Regions from separate parts of the Clostridium chauvoei genome, predicted to be linked through region 1. Evidence: a T-box and tRNA genes for the amino acid it is inferred to sense, from the RefSeq annotation. Region 1 holds a T-box; the other regions hold tRNA genes.
The links. A T-box is a leader RNA that pairs with one kind of tRNA and senses whether it is charged. The one in region 1 lies ahead of argS (arginine--tRNA ligase), so its partner is inferred to be a tRNA-Arg.
Positions count from the first base shown of each region.

Region 2: it has a tRNA-Arg gene. The T-box ahead of argS (arginine--tRNA ligase) is inferred to sense a tRNA for this amino acid. The anticodon was not compared.
Region 3: it has a tRNA-Arg gene. The T-box ahead of argS (arginine--tRNA ligase) is inferred to sense a tRNA for this amino acid. The anticodon was not compared.
Region 4: it has a tRNA-Arg gene. The T-box ahead of argS (arginine--tRNA ligase) is inferred to sense a tRNA for this amino acid. The anticodon was not compared.

Region 1 is NZ_CP018624.1:1,582,919-1,587,977, reverse strand. It holds gene BTM21_RS07450 (Ppx/GppA phosphatase family protein) at 1-845, opposite strand, end outside; T-box leader at 1,035-1,238, shown strand; gene argS (arginine--tRNA ligase) at 1,295-2,986, shown strand; gene BTM21_RS07440 (AI-2E family transporter) at 3,107-4,225, shown strand; gene BTM21_RS07435 (FeoB-associated Cys-rich membrane protein) at 4,429-4,587, opposite strand; gene feoB (ferrous iron transport protein B) at 4,614-5,059, opposite strand, start outside.
Region 2 is NZ_CP018624.1:2,795,261-2,800,319, forward strand. It holds gene BTM21_RS13095 (dihydrofolate reductase) at 1-48, shown strand, start outside; RNA gene ffs (signal recognition particle sRNA large type) at 199-462, opposite strand; tRNA gene BTM21_RS13105 (tRNA-Ser) at 465-554, opposite strand; gene lgt (prolipoprotein diacylglyceryl transferase) at 736-1,506, opposite strand; gene BTM21_RS13115 (nucleoside deaminase) at 1,607-2,050, opposite strand; gene BTM21_RS13120 (HlyC/CorC family transporter) at 2,120-3,361, opposite strand; tRNA gene BTM21_RS13125 (tRNA-Arg) at 3,551-3,625, opposite strand; gene BTM21_RS13130 (lysophospholipid acyltransferase family protein) at 3,833-4,558, shown strand; gene BTM21_RS13135 (MATE family efflux transporter) at 4,631-5,059, opposite strand, start outside.
Region 3 is NZ_CP018624.1:39,742-44,800, reverse strand. It holds gene BTM21_RS00200 (phosphatidylserine decarboxylase) at 1-51, shown strand, start outside; gene BTM21_RS00195 (Card1-like endonuclease domain-containing protein) at 127-1,317, opposite strand; tRNA gene BTM21_RS00190 (tRNA-Arg) at 1,394-1,470, opposite strand; gene BTM21_RS13870 (sensor histidine kinase) at 1,577-1,975, opposite strand; gene BTM21_RS13865 (sensor histidine kinase) at 2,041-2,460, opposite strand; gene BTM21_RS00180 (DUF1189 domain-containing protein) at 2,600-3,367, opposite strand; gene BTM21_RS00175 (L,D-transpeptidase) at 3,536-4,759, shown strand; gene BTM21_RS00170 (CCA tRNA nucleotidyltransferase) at 4,965-5,059, shown strand, end outside.
Region 4 is NZ_CP018624.1:119,037-124,095, reverse strand. It holds rRNA gene BTM21_RS00645 (23S ribosomal RNA) at 1-1,056, opposite strand, end outside; tRNA gene BTM21_RS00640 (tRNA-Ile) at 1,185-1,261, opposite strand; rRNA gene BTM21_RS00635 (16S ribosomal RNA) at 1,364-2,878, opposite strand; tRNA gene BTM21_RS00630 (tRNA-Arg) at 3,456-3,532, shown strand; gene BTM21_RS00625 (hypothetical protein) at 3,572-3,919, opposite strand; gene pulA (type I pullulanase) at 3,944-5,059, opposite strand, start outside.

The DNA of each region.
Region 1 (5,059 bases):
TTTGCACCTTTTACAATACTATAAAAAATAGAAATTCCTCCAACAACAATATCTGAAATTTCAAAGTCAAGACCTTCAATTTTTTGACGTTGTTTAAAATCTTTTGATTTTACAATATTAAATATATCATGAACATCTATATCAGTTAATTCATAGTTATGGGGAATTTCAAAAGGATAACGCTTTTTAACTCTATCTATTTTACCTAAATTTCTAACAATTTCAGCAACACCTATTATAGAATCAAAATTTGCATCTTTAAGCCAAGAAATTTCGTTTAAGCTGTCACTTATAAACTTAAGAGCATTATCTATATCATTTGGTAAAACTCTATCTTTTAAATTATACTTAGAACTTAAATTTACACTACCAAAAGGAAGTGTAGCACTTTTAATTATATTATTATTTTGTATCCAAGCAATATGAGTAGCAGTTCCAGCAACTTCCACCATTAAAGAATTTTCAACATAAATACTTCTAGTAACCCCAAGATAATTTAAATATATCTCATCTTCACAGCTTAATACATTTACATCAATATCTAGCTCCTCTTTTATAGTTGATATTAATAAATCTTTATTACTAGCAGTTCTAAATGATTCAGTAGCAACTGCAAAAATTTTAGTAGCCCCAGAGACAGTACATAATGATTTATAAGAACGTAATGTTGAAAGGATTGAATTAACATTTTTACTGCAAATTGCACATCCATTAACTAAATCATCACATAATCGTATAGATGTTTTAAGCTCATCTATAATTTTAAAATATCCGCCTTCTTCAACTTCTGTTAGCATTAAACGTACAGAACTTGGGCCAATATCAATAACTCCAACTCTATTCATAAAAACTCCTTATTATAATTAATAATACTATACTTTGGGAAATACCCATAATTAAATATTATATCATTTTGTCTAATATTCAAGAGATAAATGAAAAATATATAATAAAATTACATTTAATTAGAATAGCTTTTTTATTAGTTGACAATAAAAGTTATAATTATGTATAATAATCTTACTAAATTAAATAAAAAATCTAGGAAAAGAAGAGTATTATAATTGATTCTTTAAGCGAGTAGAGGTTGGTGGAAGCTCTATAAGATAGGTTATAAGAAAAGAGCCTTGGAGATATTTACTGAAATTAAGTAGGATAAATCGTAGTAGCTGCGTTAAAGCGTTAAGTGGCATTTGATGCAATTAGAGTGGTACCGCGGATATATTTCCGTCTCTTATTTTATAAGAGACGGATTTTTTTATTATAAATTTGAAATGATAATGGAGGAATTAAAATGGATTATAAAAAGAAAGTTTCAGAAACTATAAAGCAATATGTTGATATGGATATTGAAGCTATAGAAAAACTTATAGAAATACCACCAAAGCCTGAAATGGGAGATTATGCATTTCCATGCTTTCAATTAGCAAAGGCTTTTAGAAAAGCTCCAAATATGATAGCAGAGGAATTAAGTGAGAAACTAGATAAAGAAGGTTTTGAAAAAATAGTTAATTTAGGACCATATGTAAATTTCTTTGCTGATAAGAGTGTGTTTACAAAAAATGCAATAGAAAAGGTTCTAGAGCAAGGAGATAATTATGGATCATCAAAGGTTGGAGAAGGTAAAACAGTTTGTGTTGAATATTCATCACCAAATATAGCAAAGCCTTTCCATGTAGGACATTTATTTACTACAGCTATAGGTAATTCTTTATATAAATTATTTAAAAAGGAAGGATATACCGTAGAGGGTATTAATCATTTAGGTGATTGGGGAACTCAATTTGGTAAACTTATATCAGCATATAAGAGATGGGGTAATGAAGAAGCATTAGAAGAAAATGCTATAAATGAATTACTTAGAATATATGTTAAATTCCATGATGAAGCAGAAAAGAATCCTGAATTAGAAGATGAAGGAAGAGCATATTTTAAGGCTTTAGAAGATGGAGATAAAGAAGCAGAAGCTTTATGGAAAAGATTTAGAGATTTAAGTTTAAAAGAGTTTGCTAGAGTATATGATGTATTTAATGTTAAATTTGATTCATATGCAGGAGAAGCATTCTATAATGACAAAATGGATGTTGTAGTTAATGAATTAAAAGAAAAGGGTCTATTAGTTGAAAGTAATGGTGCACAAGTTGTAATGCTTGATGAATATAATATGCCACCTTGTATAGTTTTAAAAGCTGATGGTGCTTCAATATATGCAACTAGAGATTTAGCTGCTGCTATGTATAGAAAGAAGACTTATAATTTTGATAAGTGTGTATATGTAGTAGGAACTCCACAAGCCCTACACTTTAAACAAGTATTTAAAGTTTTAGACCTTGCAGGACATGAATGGGCAAAGGATTGTGTTCACGTAGGTTTTGGATTAGTTAAATTTGCAGATAGAAAGCTTTCAACAAGAAAAGGGGAAATAGTTTTATTAGATGATTTAATAAGAGAATCTGTAGATAAAACATTAGAAGTAATAAATGAAAAGAATCCTAACCTTGAAAACAAAGAAGATATAGCTAAGAAGATAGGTGTTGGAGCTTTAGTATTTACTTATTTAAAGAACTCAAGAGAAAAGGATATAGTTTTTGATTGGAAGGAAATGCTTTCATTTGAAGGAGAAACAGGTCCATATGTTCAATACTCATATGCTAGAGCTAATAGTATATTAACAAGAGCTGGAGAGCTTAAGGGCGTAGAAGATTACTCTAAGCTTACTTCAAAAGAAGAGTTTGAATTAGTTAAGACTTTAGAAAACTTCAATAAACAAATACATTTAGCAATAGAAAAATTAGAGCCATCAATAGTTACTAGATATGTTATAGAAGTTGCTAAGGCATTTAATAAATTCTATAATGCACATTCAGTATTGAATTTAGAGGATGAAACGTTACAAGAAGCTAGATTAAAATTAGTTGAAGCTAGCTGTCAAGTAATAAAAAATGCATTAGCTTTATTAGGAATAGAAGTAGTAGAAAAAATGTAGTTAAAAGGGGTGATAATCATCCCTTTTAATTTATGAAAAAATTAATAATTATAACAAAGACTTAAAGAATACTTTATGATATAATCAAATATAAAATGATATAGAGAGGTGGAGGTATTTATGTTTGGTAAAAATATAAAGCATAAAGATTTAATAGTATCTATTGTTATAGCAATTGTTATGGGTATTATTGGATATAAGATTATAGATAACTATCAATACTTTTTTGGTGTATTAGGAAAGTTATTATCATTATGTGTACCATTTATTTATGGGTTAGTTATAGCATACATATTAAATCCTTTAGTTAAGCGTATAGAAAGAAAGTTTAAGCTTAAAAAAGGATTAGCTATTTTAACAACATACGCAATTTTAATAGGAGTAATTGCTTTAATTTCATTTTATTGTATTCCAAATATTGTTGAAAGTGCAATAGACTTAACAAAAGATATACCAAGTTATATTACTGAAATGCAAAATGGATTAAACAACTTATTAAGCAATGAAAGTATTAAAGATTTAATTGTATCTACAGGAACAATGGAAAGTGTTAATAGACTTATTTCACAAGTAGGAACTGTAGCAGTAACTTTATTAGAAGGATCAATTTCATATGCATTTTCAATATCAAGCAATTTAATGAAATTTGTATTAGGAATAATGATTTCAGTTTATGTTCTTGTAGATAAGGAAAGACTTATAGCTGGAACAAAAAGAATTTTATTTATAATCTTTAAAAAGGAAAAATCAGAAAAGATTATTGAGTTTGTAAGAATATATAACCATATGATAGGTACATATATAGGGATTAAAGCTATAGATTCATCAATTATAGGTGGCCTTGCTTTTATACTACTAAACTTAGTTAAATCAGAATATGCAGTGCTTTTAGCTTGTATAGTTGCAATAACTAACATGATTCCTTACTTTGGACCTTTTATTGGAGAAATCGTAGGTTTCTTATTTAATGTTTTTGTATCACCTACAAAAGGTATTTTAACATTCTTAGTATTATTATCACTTCAATTATTTGATGGTTGGTATTTAGATCCTAAGTTAATTGGAAGTAAAGTTGGAGTTAGACCTTTCTTTATAATACTAGGAGTTGTAGTTGGGGGAGGGTTCTTTGGACCTGTAGGAATGCTTCTTGCATCACCAACAGTAGCAACAATTAAAATTTATATTACAAGATTAATGGACAAAAATAAAGAATTGGTAGAGATGGCTGATAAAGCTTAAAAGTTAACTACCTCCTGTCAAGTAGATAAGGGGATAATGGAAATTAAATAAATAAGGCATAGCGTCTATATTATATAGGTGCTATGCCTTTTAATTTTACTAGATATTAGATTTCTTCTTATAATAAAATACACCCTTTATAGTAACAGTGTTTATTATTTCAACTGTTTACTATAAAGGGTGTATACAATAATTTATATCTTTTATTTTTTATTAATTTTAATTTCTTCTTTATTTTTATACATTGGGCAATGTGATGAACAAGAACCACAAGTACATTCGCCTTTTGAAGATTTTTTTAATTTTTTATAAATTACAAATGCTGAGAATGCGATGATTCCAACTGTTATAATAATTTCCATAAATTCTCCTTTAAATTAATAATATTCTATATAAAAATTCGTCCTATATTAAATATTAAGAAGGATACTACCCATGCAAGAACTAATTGGTATGATACTGAAAGTAAAGTGAATTTAATTCCATATTCTTTTTTCATAGCACCAAGTACAGATATACAAGGAGTATATAACAGCACAAATACTAAGAAAGAAAGAGCTGAAGCAGCATTGAAATATAAAGGTAACATGGCGCTTAAATCACCAGCGAAAATTACCTCCATAGAAGCAACAACAGTTTCTTTAGCAAGTAAACCTGTTAAAAGAGAAACTGAACTTTGCCAATCACCAAAACCTAATGGTCTAAATATCGGAGCAATGAATCCTCCAATAGAAGCTAATATACTATCATTAACATCAACCATACCAGTAAAATTAAAGTTTGATAGGAACCAAATTACTACACTCATAGCAAATATAATAGTTCCAGCTTTAA
Region 2 (5,059 bases), 1.2 Mb from region 1:
AATTCTAAAAATGATTTAAAATATACTTTTATAAACTTAAGTAGATAAGAAAACGAGGGTAGTTCTTAATGAACTGCCCTCGTTTTCTTGTCCTATTGTATGTTAATCCTATTGAAGAGTAACCTAATTTAATTAAACTATTATTGTTTGCCTATACATTAAAAAAGCCTTTCTTACAGAGAAAGGTTTTAAATAAAACCGCGCACCTGGCTTTGGCAGTAATCTGTAGGCGTTACCTATGCAGTTAGCTCTGGTAAGATTTATCCATGTCACACGCAGTAATCACTTATCGCTGCTTCCTTCCAGACCTGACGAGGTTCATGCACTTACGTCGCATGGGACCCGACCATCAACACCACTTACATAGGGCAGACCCTACAAATTAAAGCCTATGCCAGGAATTCAATCCTGCTATAGCGGATTGCAGGTTACAGGGCACCGCTAACTCCCCATCTAGCACGGCATGGCGGAGAGAAGGGGATTTGAACCCCTGATAGAGTTGCCCCTATACACGCTTTCCAGGCGTGCTCCTTCGACCACTCGGACATCTCTCCATGTTATAGCTATTTAATTTTAACTACTGCTATATATTATCATATACGAATATATATTGCAACACGAAAAACTTACTATACATTATGTATAGCTATATTTTATCTGTAAATTCAGTATTATATTTCAAATAAATAAGAGAATTTAGAAATCAAGCCTAAATTCTCTTGTTTAAAATCTATATTAACAATTTGTTTTTTTACGTTTTTTCACCCAAATTATTAAAGATAATCCAAGTATTATTCCTACTATGCTTATTATTTGAGCTATTCTTAAGCCAAAAAACATAAGACTATCTGTTCTTAACCCCTCTATAAAGAATCTTCCTAATGAATAGAAAGTCATATAGCTACCTAAGACCATTCCACTTTCTGATGACTTTCTTTTTAAAAGTATATATACAAGTATTCCACATACTACTAAATTCCAAATTGATTCATATAAGAATGTAGGATGATAATATTGTCCTCCTATATACATTCCTTGTTGTATAAACTCTGGAAACTTACTTATAAACTCTTTAGATACTAATCCACCATGAGCTTCTTGATTCATAAAGTTTCCCCATCTTCCTATAGCTTGGGCTAATATAACACCTGGCATTACTATATCTACATATTCTAAAAAATTTATTTTTCTAACCTTAGCAAATATTAAGCCTACTATAAGTCCTGCTATTAAGCCACCATGTATAGCCATTCCACCTTGTCTTATATTAATTACATCCATAAAGCTATCGTAATTTTGATACTCAAAAGCTACATAATATAATCTTGCCCCTATTATAGAAAATGGGAATACCCATAAAAACGCATCTATAATAACTTCAAAATCTAGCTTTTTCTTCTCTGCCATAAAGTATGTTAAAGCCATTGCTGCTACTACCCCTAGAGATATTATTACCCCATACCATCTTATCTCTAATCCGAATACTTCAAACGCTACTGGATTCATGTAAATTCACTCCCTTACTATTATTATGTTATTTACCATTATACCCCTTAAAAGTTGCTTATATCAATTAAAAATTTATGAACTTAACTTTAAGTATTATCTATTTTTCTCTTCTTCTTTTATTAAAAAAATTCGTTAATATTTTGCTACATTCATCGTTATAACACCATTTAACATCTACATAAAAATTAAATATATCATAATCAAGCAAATTTATTGTTGATCCACAAGCTCCCATATCTTTATTAAAAGTCCCTATATATAATTTTGAAATTCTACTTTGAGCAATAGCTGCTGCACACATAGGACATGGTTCTAATGTAACATACATTTCAGTTCCACTAAGTCTCCAATTATCTAATTTATTGCATGCTTCTTCTATAACTAACATTTCTGCATGTGCCATTGGCTTTTTTAAAGTTTCTTTTAAGTTATGTGCTTTTGCTAGGACTACTCCATCTTTGACTATTACTGCTCCTACTGGAATCTCACCCTTTTCTTCTGCTTTTTTAGCTTCTTCTATTGCTAAATCCATAAAATCCATGTCTATCACCTCTTCTTCTTAATTATAAAAGCTGATTATAAATATAAAAATACTTATAATCAGCTTTTACTAGGTATATATTCTAACTTTTTTAATTCTATTTTTATCTATATCTTCAACTATAAATCTAATATTATTACGAGTTACTTCTTCATCTTGTTCTGGAAATCTTCCAAGCTCCCCAATTATAAGTCCTCCTATAGAGTCGAATTCTTCTGACTCCATATTTACTCCTATAAGCTCACTAAGATCATCTAACCTAGCACTTCCATCTACTATATACTCATCTTCTTTGACTACTTCTATTTCCTTATTTTCATCATCATATTCGTCTTCTATTTCACCAAATACTTCTTCAATTAAATCTTCTATAGTTACTATACCAACATTTCCACCATACTCATCTAAAACTACCGCTATATGATTTCTTGTTTTTTTCATTTCACTAAATAATTCTTTTATCTTTTTAAATTCAAAAGTATAATATGGTTCTCTCATATATTCTGTAACGTTAAACTCTACTTTATTGTCTTGAGCCATTATTAAATCTTTAACATTTAAAATACCGACAACGTCATCTATAGTTTGGTTATATACTGGTATTCTTGAGAATTGCTCAGTCTTTATTACTTCTAAAACCTCATCGTAAGTTGCATTAACATCAACAGCTATTACATCTACTCTTTGAACCATTACATCTTTTACTTGAGCATCAGCAAAGTCAAAAACATTGAAAATCATTTCCTTTTCAACACCTTCTAAAACACCCTCTTCTTCACTGACTCCAACCATTGTACGAAGTTCCTCTTCTGTTATAAATGGTTCAGATGCTTTGGGATTTCCTCCTAAAAGCCTTATAAATACACTTGATATTGCTGTAAAAACTGCAATAAATGGTTTAAATATCTTAACTGTTAAATTTATAAATTTACTTACTCTTAAAGCTACCTTTTCTGATTTTTGTTTAGCAATTGATTTTGGTGTTATTTCCCCAAATATAAGAACTAATACAGTCATTATTACAGTAACAATTCCTACTCCACTTTCACCAAATGCCTTTAATGCTAATGATGTTGCTAATGCAGATGCACCTATATTTACTATATTATTTCCTATAAGTATGGCTCCTAATAGCTTATTTGGATCTTCAGTTAGCTTTTCTACTAACTTTGCTCCTTTTACTCCCTCATCCACCATATGTCTAATCCTAATTTTACTTAAGGCCATTAAAGCCGTTTCAGACATCGAGAAAAACCCTGACATAACTAATAGTATAATTAACAATACTATTTGCCACGTATAACTCTCCAAAAATAATCACACTCCTAATGTATTAAAATTCTAATAATTTCTATTATATCATATGTAATTTTTTTATAGAATAAAATTAATTCTAAAGTTTTTTAAATTTTTTTAATATTTTAAGAGCCTTTAAATTTCTACATATTAAAAATAAAAGTGGTTTAAACTTTTAGTTTAAACCACTCTCATTTAATAAATTGGTATCCCCAACAGGGATCGAACCTGTATCTGTCCCTTAGGAGGGGACTGTTCTATCCATTGAACTATGGAGACTTACTCAATAAATAAATTGTATATCAGTCATTTCGAATTGTCAACAATATAACCCATTTAATACCAAATTCTATTTCCTAGGAAATCTTTTCTTTTGATATTTTGTAGAATTATTAATTGTTTATTTACTTTTATATGTTTATGCTTTGTTATATACTTTATTATGTAATTATTTATAAGGTTATGGAAAGAAAGGATTGATTTACTATGTTTAGAAGCATTATATGGTATATATACTTTTTCTTAAGTCTTATTATGACTATTCCTGGTATATATAAGGTTAAACGCCTTGAAAAAAAGGGACTTACTGAAGAGAAGAAAGCGTATGTTCATAAATTCACATCTTCATGGGCTAATTCATTATTGAAGCTTGCTGGAGTTAAAGTAACGGTACATGGTGCTGAAAACTTACCAAAGGATAGAACAGTATTATTTATTGGAAATCATCAAGGTAATTTTGATATTCCTATATATATGAGTAAAATTGATATGCCAAAAGGATTTATTGCTAAAACTGAAATAAAGAAAATGGCTGGTATAAGAACTTGGATGGAATTTATGAATTGTGTATTTATGGATCGAAGTAATATAAGAAAAGCTGGTGAAGCTATTATCCAAGGTATTAGAAACCTAAAAAATGGAGATTCAATGGTTATTTTCCCTGAAGGTACAAGAAGTAAAGGAGATAAAATTGCTGATTTCAAAGCTGGTAGTTTTAAACTAGCAACTAAATCAAAAGCTCCTATAGTTCCTGTAACTATGAATGGATCATATAAAATAATGGAAGGTACTAAAGGTCCTTGGCTTAGACCTGCTGAAGTTGAATTATATATTCATCCATTAATTGAAACAGCTAATCTTACAAAAGAAGAGCAAGATGAACTACCAAAACTAGTTCATAGTATAATAAAAAGTAAATTACCAAATAACTAATTATATAAAGAAAAGCAGTAGTATGAAATATCTAATAAACTTTCATATTACTGCTTTATTAATTTTATCTAATTATGCAACTTGGCTTTGTCCACCACTTATTACATCTTTTAACCACTTTCCTGATTTCATTCTAGCTCTTTCAAAGAAAATTTTCATCAATTCTTCACAACACACTAAAAAATAAACTGCTGTTATTGGTAAATGTAACAATGTTGCTCCTAAGAATGAGAATGGAACTGCAAAACACCATATTGTTCCTAATTGAACTAAAGTTGAATATAGAGTATCTCCACCACCTCTAAATATTCCAACTATCATAAGCACATTATAGAATCTTAATGGGCAAAATATAGCCATAATCCTTAATACTACAATTGTATTGGCAAAGGTTTCTGATGTAACACTAAAAGGTTTAACTATTATAGGCGCTGTTATCCATAATAATACTCCAACAACTAACCCTACTATCGGAGCCACTACTTCTAATTTTATAGCATA
Region 3 (5,059 bases), 1.3 Mb from region 1:
GGTTTTGAAACTAAAGTTATAATGGGAGAAACTATAGGTAAAAGATTCTAATTTATAGTTTATTTCAACAAAATTAAGGAGTTAGAACAAATCCTAACTCCTTATTATAATACTTAATTCAGCTCTTTAATTATTATTTTTTACTATACTTTGAATACTCTTTCTAAATTTATTTTCGTCTCCATCAAATATAACTAAATGAATTCCCATTTCTTTAGCCCTTTCTCTAACTGATGCCTTTATAGGCTCCTTAGTTGCAACTAAAATTTTATATGCTTTTTCTCCACCTATTTTTTCACTATAAACATTTAATTCATTTAATGCCATTTCGTTATATTTATCACTATCTTTACATGATATACATATAGGAACCGAGTCCTTTACCGCCACAACATCCACTTCATTTCTCACTACTTTAACATCATTATTCCATAAAAATATAACTCCACTTTTAACCTGATCTATATCTTTTATATCTTGTATCATCATATTAGTAGCCATTTCTAACCAAGTGCCACTTTTAAATATAAATCCCTTTAAATATTCATTTAAAAAATATACTTCTAACTCATCATCATTTATATTTGTATATCTTATTCCATTCATTTCTTTTAGCTTATTTAATATTTTGTTTAATAAATCTTTTTCACTTTTATCTAATAACTTTGTTTTTATTAGTACTCTTTTGGAGTCTTGATAATCGTGAATAAAAATATTAGAATCATATAGTTTTTGTTTATACTTGTGCCATAATGATAAATTTCTATATATTTCCTTAGTTAAATAAACTAAATCTTCTTTATCACATAGTGCAGTAGAATCTTGAAGTACATCTCCACCTGATGCTTTTATAATATCATCTACTTCTAAGTCTCCAAATTCTTCACTTTTAATTTTTACACCATCATCAATTATATATAAAACTTTTTTCTTAATATCTACATATACACTTTTAATATTACTTTCACTACATAGCATTAAAAGTATTAGAGAATTAATTCTTCTTCCACCTGTTAAATTAATTAAAATATTTTTATTTTTATTATTATCTATTAAACCTCTTAGCTTGTCATTTTCTCCTTCTTCTATTATGCACTCTTTTAAAACAACTTGAGGCATATAAGTATTATAGTATTCTTTTATAGCTTTCATTGAACTTTCTTCTTTAGCACTTCTTATAAATATAACTTCTTTACATTTAAATTTCTTTGTTGCTAAAATATTACCTTCATTATGTTCATCAAGCTGATTAATTAAAGTATCTACTTCCATAACCGTACCTTCTTTTAATAAATATATTTTTATTAATTTACCCATAGTTAAAACTTTCTATGTAGTTAGAAAATATTAATATACAACAAAAAAGACTTTGCATACTGCAAAGCCTTATAAATGGTACGGTGGAGAGGATTCGAACCCCCGACCAACTGGTTCGTAGCCAGCTACTCTATCCAACTGAGCTACCACCGCATATCTTCTTTTAACATTTTTTATCTTATCATAAAGATAGAAATAAAGCAAGTAGCATCTAAAAACGCTCTTAAAATAAACTAAAAATTAGATATATATTTAACTTTTAAGTTAAATATATATCTGAAAATTCTATTTCTAACATTTGAATCTTTTCACTGCTACTTCTTTTAACTACTTCTTTAGTTTCTTTAATCCGTGTTATTGGTAACTTAACGATAAAAGTTGTTCCCATTGACTCTTTACTTATTATCTCTATACTTCCATTGTGTGTTTTTACTAAGTAATTTACTAGATCTAATCCTATTCCACTACCTAAATTTTCATTACTTTTTTTCTTTTTAATTTGATAAAATCTATCGAAAATTCTTTTTTGTTCATCTTCTGGAATACCTATTCCTTCATCTGTTACACTAATTTGAATTTCTTCTCTACTTACATAAAGATCTATAAATATATTTTTATACTCTGGCGAAAACTTTATTGCATTAGATATTAAATTCATTATTATTCTATCAATTACTTCTGGATCTGCTGCTATTATGCATTCTTCTTCATTGGTATCAAAAATTAATTGTATATTTTTTGTTTAGCATATCTGTCTATACAACTTATAGTTCCTTCTATCATTGAAACAATATCTATATTCTTTTTGTTTAAAATGTAATAATTATTTTCAAGTCTAGTAGTATCAATTAAATTGTTGATTAGTTTTAACATCTTAAAACTATTTCTTTTAACTATATTCATGTACTCTAGTGCCTTTTTATCACTTATATCTACACTTCCATAATCAATACATTGCATTACACTTATTATTACATTTAGGTGAGCTCTCATATCATGAGAGATATTTAACAAAAAGTCTTCTTGCCTCACATTTTTTTCTTTTAGTTCTTCTATCATCTCTTTTAATCTTATATAATTAGCGTTCAAAGTAATATCGTTTAATTCAATATTCGATTTTGATAATAATTTAGTATCACTCATCTCCCCAAACCCCTCTTATACTTTTATAACATTTTGACTATACCATATACTTTATAGTTTATCATATCCATTTTTTTCAAACAACTACTTTTATACTATTTTTTTACATATTTCACATAAAAAAACGCCAAATGGCGTTTTATATTATTTCTATTTCATTTTTATTAGCTAAGTCGTTTATTACTTTTAATACATATATGATTGAAATTATCATTGTTAGCACTCCTATAGGTAATATTAAGTTTAATATTATTGGTAAGGTCATTGAATATAATGATATTTTTAATACATCTACATACTTTAAATTTGCATTTTTCATTTTACTAAATAACATTCCTGCAACAGATATAATTAATGCCTGGAACAATATTTTAGCGTAAGTTGTTAAAATCATAACTACTATAACAATATACTTTACTGGTGATAATTTGTTAATAGTATTAATAAAACTCTCATTATTAATATACTTAGGTATCATTGGAATATCTTTAAACTTAGCAATATACTCGTCTCCATCATTCCTTGCAACTATTCCATCTTTAAAAAATATTACCGACATATCTTTATGTACTACAGTACTTCTATAAGATTCCGCATCATCAGTTGACTTTGTAGTATCAAATATACTAATAGTACTTCCTTCTTCTTGTTCATATGGTGAAGCTTTAAAATCTAGTGTTCCATCAACCATTTCAAATTCATATTCATCTTGTTGTAATAACTCTACTGCTATTTTTTGAAAAGTTCCTAAAAATATAGCTTGAGATATTCCTAGTGTAAGTCCTATAATTAAACTAAAGATTAATATATATGTTAAAGCCTTATTTAGACCTTCTTTTATTAACATTGGATAATCTTTTATTTTAACTACACTAATTCGCATTCTTGTAATAAAATTTAATTTCACCTTTACATACCTCCGCAAAATTGGTATTATTTCAGTTATTAAATATTCTATCATATATAAATTTATAAACCTATGTAATTTTTATAAATTTTATCTTTTTAGATTAAACTATTAGCTTTTGGTTAATTATTATATATATACAACTTTATCTATTAAGGAGGTAAGAAAATGAAAATAAAATCTAATACTAAAAATAAGAGAAAAAAATCTTCAGTTATATTTAGATTAATTACTGTAGTCTTATTTTTTATTGTATTAGGTATTTTTACCAATATACATCTTTCAAATACTTATTATAATAAATTAAATGAATTTTATTATGCATTTAATAAATGTGACTTCAATACTGCAAGAGAAAAATTAGATTCTCAAGGGTTATACATAAAATTACACAAAGATAAAGTCAATGAAGATTTGACAAAATACTTTACAGGTGTTGTAGAAAAAATTTGTACTTCTGTTAATTCTGGTGAAATAACAGATAACCAAGCACTTACTATATTAAATGAAATAAAAAAATATAGTGTATTAGATTCGTCATTAGATAAATTAATTGTATCTTTTGAAAAAAATTATTCAATCTCAAATAAAGAAAGTAATTCAGAAACAACTAATAAATCATTACAACTTGGTATAGATGCATTAAATAATAAAGATTATTCAAATGCTCTAAAATATTTCAATAGTATCTCTAAAGATGATAAAGACGATTTTGATTTAGCTCAAAATTATATATCAAAAGCTAAAGACTCATATAAAACAGATTTAATAGATAAATCTGATGAATTAATAGCTAATAAATATTATACTAAAGCTATTAACTTATTATCATCTTATGATACTAAGATTTTAGGAGAAAATAATAAAGATATACAAGACAAAATTCATTTTGTTAAAATGGTTAAGGATGAATATTTAGCTAATATCAACAATGAAGATAGTGAATATACATCTACTGCTATACTTAAAACAATTACTACTGATAATGTAAATACATTAAATATAGAAAGTAAAACCCCTTATTTTGTCTATGTAAGCTTAGATCAACAAAAAACCTTTGTTTACCAAGGTTCAATGAATAATTGGAATTTAGTTAAGACATTTAATTCTTCAACTGGATTACCTGGAAAAGAGACTCCTAAAGGTGTCTTTGCAATAACAGGTAGAGGTGAATGGTTCTTCTCTGAGGAATTTATGCAAGGTGGAAAGTACTGGGTTCAGTTTATGGGCGATTACTTATTCCACTCAATACCTTTTAATCAAGATCAAAGCAAGGTAGTTGATAAAACTTTAGGAACTCCAGCTTCTCACGGTTGTATAAGATTAGAAGTTGAAGCCTCCAAATGGTTATATGACAATACTCCAAATGCTACTAAAATAATAATTAATTAAATAACTTTACATTAGTATACTTAATTTAAAATAGCTAATAATAGTATTATTCTGAAATAGACATATTTAAATTTAACTGTTAAATTTATTCTATAGATTACCTATGTATTTCTTCATAGGTAATCTTTTAATTTATATAAAGCTAAATACTTATTTATGCTAATATAATTAATATAAACTTTAATTTAAAGGAGCATTAATATTAATGAATATTTATATACCTAAAGATGTTCAATTTATAATAGATAATTTTTATAACAATGGATATGAGGCTTTTATGGTAGGTGGTTGTGTTCGTGA
Region 4 (5,059 bases), 1.4 Mb from region 1:
TTAACTTACACTTTGGGACCTTAGCTGACGATCTGGGCTTTTTCCCTTTTGACCACGGATCTTATCATTCGTAGTCTGACTGCCGGACTAATAGTATATGGCATTCGGAGTTTGATAAGGTTCGGTAAGCGATACGCCCCCTAGCCCATTCAGTGCTCTACCTCCATTACTCATATCCGACGCTAGCCCTAAAGCTATTTCGAGGAGAACCAGCTATCTCCGAGTTCGATTGGAATTTCTCCGCTATCCACAGCTCATCCCATGCTTTTTCAACAGCAACGTGGTTCGGTCCTCCACGGGGTTTTACCCCCGCTTCAACCTGGCCATGGATAGGTCACCCGGTTTCGGGTCTACGGCATGCAACTAGTCGCCCTATTAAGACTCGGTTTCCCTTCGGCTCCGTACCTTAAGTACTTAACCTTGCTACATACCGTAACTCGTTGGCTCGTTCTACAAAAAGCACGTCATCACACTCATATGGTGCTCTGACCGGTTGTAGGCACACGGTTTCAGGTTCTATTTCACTCCCCTCCCGGGGTTCTTTTCACCTTTCCCTCACGGTACTGCTTCACTATCGGTCATCAGGTAGTATTTAGCCTTGGGAGGTGGTCCTCCCTGCTTCCCACAAGGTTTCACGTGTCTCGTGGTACTCTGGATCAGAACTCTAAACCTTTCTGTTTTACCTACGTGGCTATTACACTCTATGGCCTAACTTTCCAATTATTTTCGGTTACAAATTAGTTTATTTAATGTTCTGTCCGCAACCCCAGAGATAAATCTCTGGTTTGGGCTCTTTCCCTTTCGCTCGCCGCTACTCAGAAAATCGATTTTTCTTTCTCTTCCTCTAGGTACTTAGATGTTTCAGTTCCCTAGGTTTACCTTCCTGTAACTATTTATTCATTACAGGATACATGGGGTTTCCCATGTGAGTTCCCTCATTCGGAAATCTCCGGATCACTGGCTATGTGCGCCTACCCGAAGCTTATCGCAGCTTATCACGTCCTTCATCGGCTCCTGATGCCAAGGCATTCACCATGCGCCCTTTGTAGCTTGACCTTTACGGTTCTCTTTTTACAAAGAGTCAATTTATATCACAAAGAATATTTTTCTTGGCTTGTTGTCACTTCTCAATTAACATTTGTTAATAAAGTTGTTTTAATTCATGTGCAATTTTCAAAGAACAATGGTGGGTCTAAATGGACTCGAACCATCGACCTCACGCTTATCAGGCGTGCGCTCTAACCAGCTGAGCTATAGACCCATACTCTTGAAGGAAAAATCCCTCAAAATTGAACAGAAGTTAAGATAACGTTTCTTTTGAAATATACTAGTTAATCATCTTGTTAACTAGATTTCTCCATAGAAAGGAGGTGATCCAGCCGCAGGTTCTCCTACGGCTACCTTGTTACGACTTCACCCCAATCGCTGACCCTACCTTAGGTCGCTGCCTCCTTGCGGTTAGCTCACGAACTTTGGGTATTGCCAACTCTCATGGTGTGACGGGCGGTGTGTACAAGGCCCGGGAACGTATTCACCGCGACATGCTGATTCGCGATTACTAGCAACTCCAGCTTCATGTAGGCGAGTTTCAGCCTACAATCCGAACTGAGACAAGTTTTATAGTTTAGCTCCACCTCGCGGTATTGCATCTCGTTGTACTTGCCATTGTAGCACGTGTGTAGCCCTAGACATAAGGGGCATGATGATTTGACGTCATCCCCACCTTCCTCCCGGTTAACCCGGGCAGTCTCGCTAGAGTGCTCAACTAAATGGTAGCAACTAACAATAAGGGTTGCGCTCGTTGCGGGACTTAACCCAACATCTCACGACACGAGCTGACGACAACCATGCACCACCTGTCATCCTGTCTCCGAAGAGACTTCCTCGATTAAGAGTAATGCAGGAGATGTCAAGTCTAGGTAAGGTTCTTCGCGTTGCTTCGAATTAAACCACATGCTCCGCTGCTTGTGCGGGCCCCCGTCAATTCCTTTGAGTTTTAATCTTGCGACCGTACTCCCCAGGCGGGATACTTAATGTGTTAACGGCGGCACGGAAGGAGTTGATACCTCCCACACCTAGTATCCATCGTTTACGGCGTGGACTACCAGGGTATCTAATCCTGTTTGCTCCCCACGCTTTCGAGCCTCAGCGTCAGTTACAGTCCAGAGAGTCGCCTTCGCCACTGGTGTTCTTCCTAATCTCTACGCATTTCACCGCTACACTAGGAATTCCACTCTCCTCTCCTGCACTCTAGACTTCCAGTTTGAAATGCAGCACCCAAGTTGAGCCCGGGTATTTCACATCTCACTTAAAAGTCCGCCTACGCTCCCTTTACGCCCAGTAAATCCGGACAACGCTCGCCACCTACGTATTACCGCGGCTGCTGGCACGTAGTTAGCCGTGGCTTCCTCCTCAGGTACCGTCATTATCGTCCCTGAAGACAGAGCTTTACGATCCGAAAACCTTCATCACTCACGCGGCGTTGCTGCATCAGGGTTTCCCCCATTGTGCAATATTCCCCACTGCTGCCTCCCGTAGGAGTCTGGGCCGTGTCTCAGTCCCAATGTGGCCGATCACCCTCTCAGGTCGGCTACGCATCGTCGCCTTGGTGAGCCGTTACCTCACCAACTAGCTAATGCGCCGCGGGCCCATCTTGTAGCGGATTGCTCCTTTAATTACTGCTCCATGCGAAGCTGCAATATTATGCGGTATTAATCTTCCTTTCGGAAGGCTATTCCCCTCTACAAGGCAGGTTGCCCACGTGTTACTCACCCGTCCGCCGCTAGGTTTGTTCCCGAAGGAACTCTCCTCGCTAGACTTGCATGTGTTAGGCACGCCGCCAGCGTTCGTCCTGAGCCAGGATCAAACTCTCACTAAAAAGTTTAATCTGTGCTCAAATTACTTTGAGTCTTTGTTTTAAGACTTTCAAAAGAATTGCTGGTTATACTTAACTTTTATTCTGTTCAATTTTCAAAGATCTTATCGCCTCAAGCGACTTGTTTATCTTACCACCTTAAGAATTTCTTGTCAACATATTTTTTAATATGTTTTAAAGAGTTTTCCGAGTCATTTGCGACCCGTCTCTCAAGGACAAGGACTATTCTATCATAGCATTTAATATATACATATATCTTTGCTCTATTCTAATCAAATTATTCTTATTTTTCTACAATTATACTGATTTTTCCTTGATTTTTCTTATATTGATACACTAGGTAAAGTTTAAGAAATTACTTATTCAATTAAAATACATTTATGTATTTTAATTGATAATAGTTCTATGAAAAATAACTAAATTACTTTTTATAGAACTATTTTACTTAGATAAAATATCAAAATAAATGTTACTTCTATGTAGTCTTAATAAAAAGTTTCAAACTAATTAGTTATCAATTAAATAAAAATCAATATAGAAATATTTTCAATAAGGTATTATAATATATTAAGTATAATTTGCATCTATAGCTCAGTTGGATAGAGTGCTGGACTTCGAATCCAGGCGTCGGGGGTTCGAATCCCTCTAGGTGCACCAAAAAAGAGTATATATCAGAATCTGATATATACTCTTTTTCTATAATAATAACTTTTGTTCTTTAAGAACATATCTTAAGAGAATTATAAATGAAAATAAAATAAAGTTATTTTGAAAAATAAAAAATGTAGCACTAACAACTTTATTTTTTTCATCTAATAAATATTCAGTTGGCCAATATGACATAATATTAACTATTAAATAACTTCCAATAATTATTTTCAATATAATATTCATATTAGATAAATATACTGTTGAATAAGCTCCAAAACTTAGCACAATAGCAAATATTAAATTTAATATTCGTATAAATATATTAGATCTTTCGATATCTTGCCAGTAAAACATTCTAAAAATACCTTTTGGCGTTATAATTAATTTTCCCATAACTCACTACCTCAACATTGTATTTTACTTTACTAATACACATGCAGAAATTGCTTCGACTATTAAGCTGTTCCCTTCTATATTATTTAACTCTTTTGTTCCTGCAAAATCTTTATTCACAATTATCTTCCATCTATCATTAGATAAATTTATTTTTACATCTTTATTATTTGCATTGAAAATAACAATAATATTATCCCATTTATCTATAACTCCTTTTGAATTAATCATGTACGCTACAACATTATCATCATAAAAATTTTCATTTTTCTTTAAAAATACTATATTATTTTTTATATCCTCAGTACTTTTCATTCTAAATGCAATATGACTTTTTCTTAATTTAATTAGCCCTTTATAATATTCAAAAACATTATAATATTTCTCTTTTCTTTTCCAATCAATTTTATTTATACTATCTGGAGACTTATAGCTATTGTCTTCAAAGCTTCCATCTGCTCTTTCTTTTGTTCTTAATAACTCTTCCCCAGCTTGCATAAATGGGATTCCTTGAGAAGTCAATACTATAGCTGCTGCTAATTTATTCATAGCAATTTTATTCTCCTCATTATCTATTCCATTAGTTAATTGTAATTTATCCCACAATGTATAGTTATCATGTGATGATACATAGTTTATTGTTTGATAAGGTTCATTTGCCCATGGTTTATTTGAATAAATCACCTTACTATAATCTATATCCTCATGTTTTGTAGCTGCTACTATACCAAATTTTATTGTCTCTTCTAATCCTAAACTTCCATTTACAAAACCTTTGTTATATTTTTCAAACACACCGCCCTTTATCCCATCTCTTATATCATCACTAAAAGCTGCTATTTGTAATTTATTAAACTTTAAAATATTTTGCTTTAAAGCTAATTTTTCAGCGTCTATAGGAGACTCTCCAGCTTTCCACCCTTCTCCATAAATTAAGATATTACTATTTATTTCATTTAATCTATTTCTTATTTCTTTCATAGTCTCTATATCATGAATACCCATTAAATCAAACCTAAATCCATCTATCTTATATTCCTTCGCCCAATAGCATACAGAATCTATTATAAATCTTCTTACCATATACCTTTCAGAGGCAGTTTCATTTCCACATTGAGATGCATTAGATAAATTTCCATA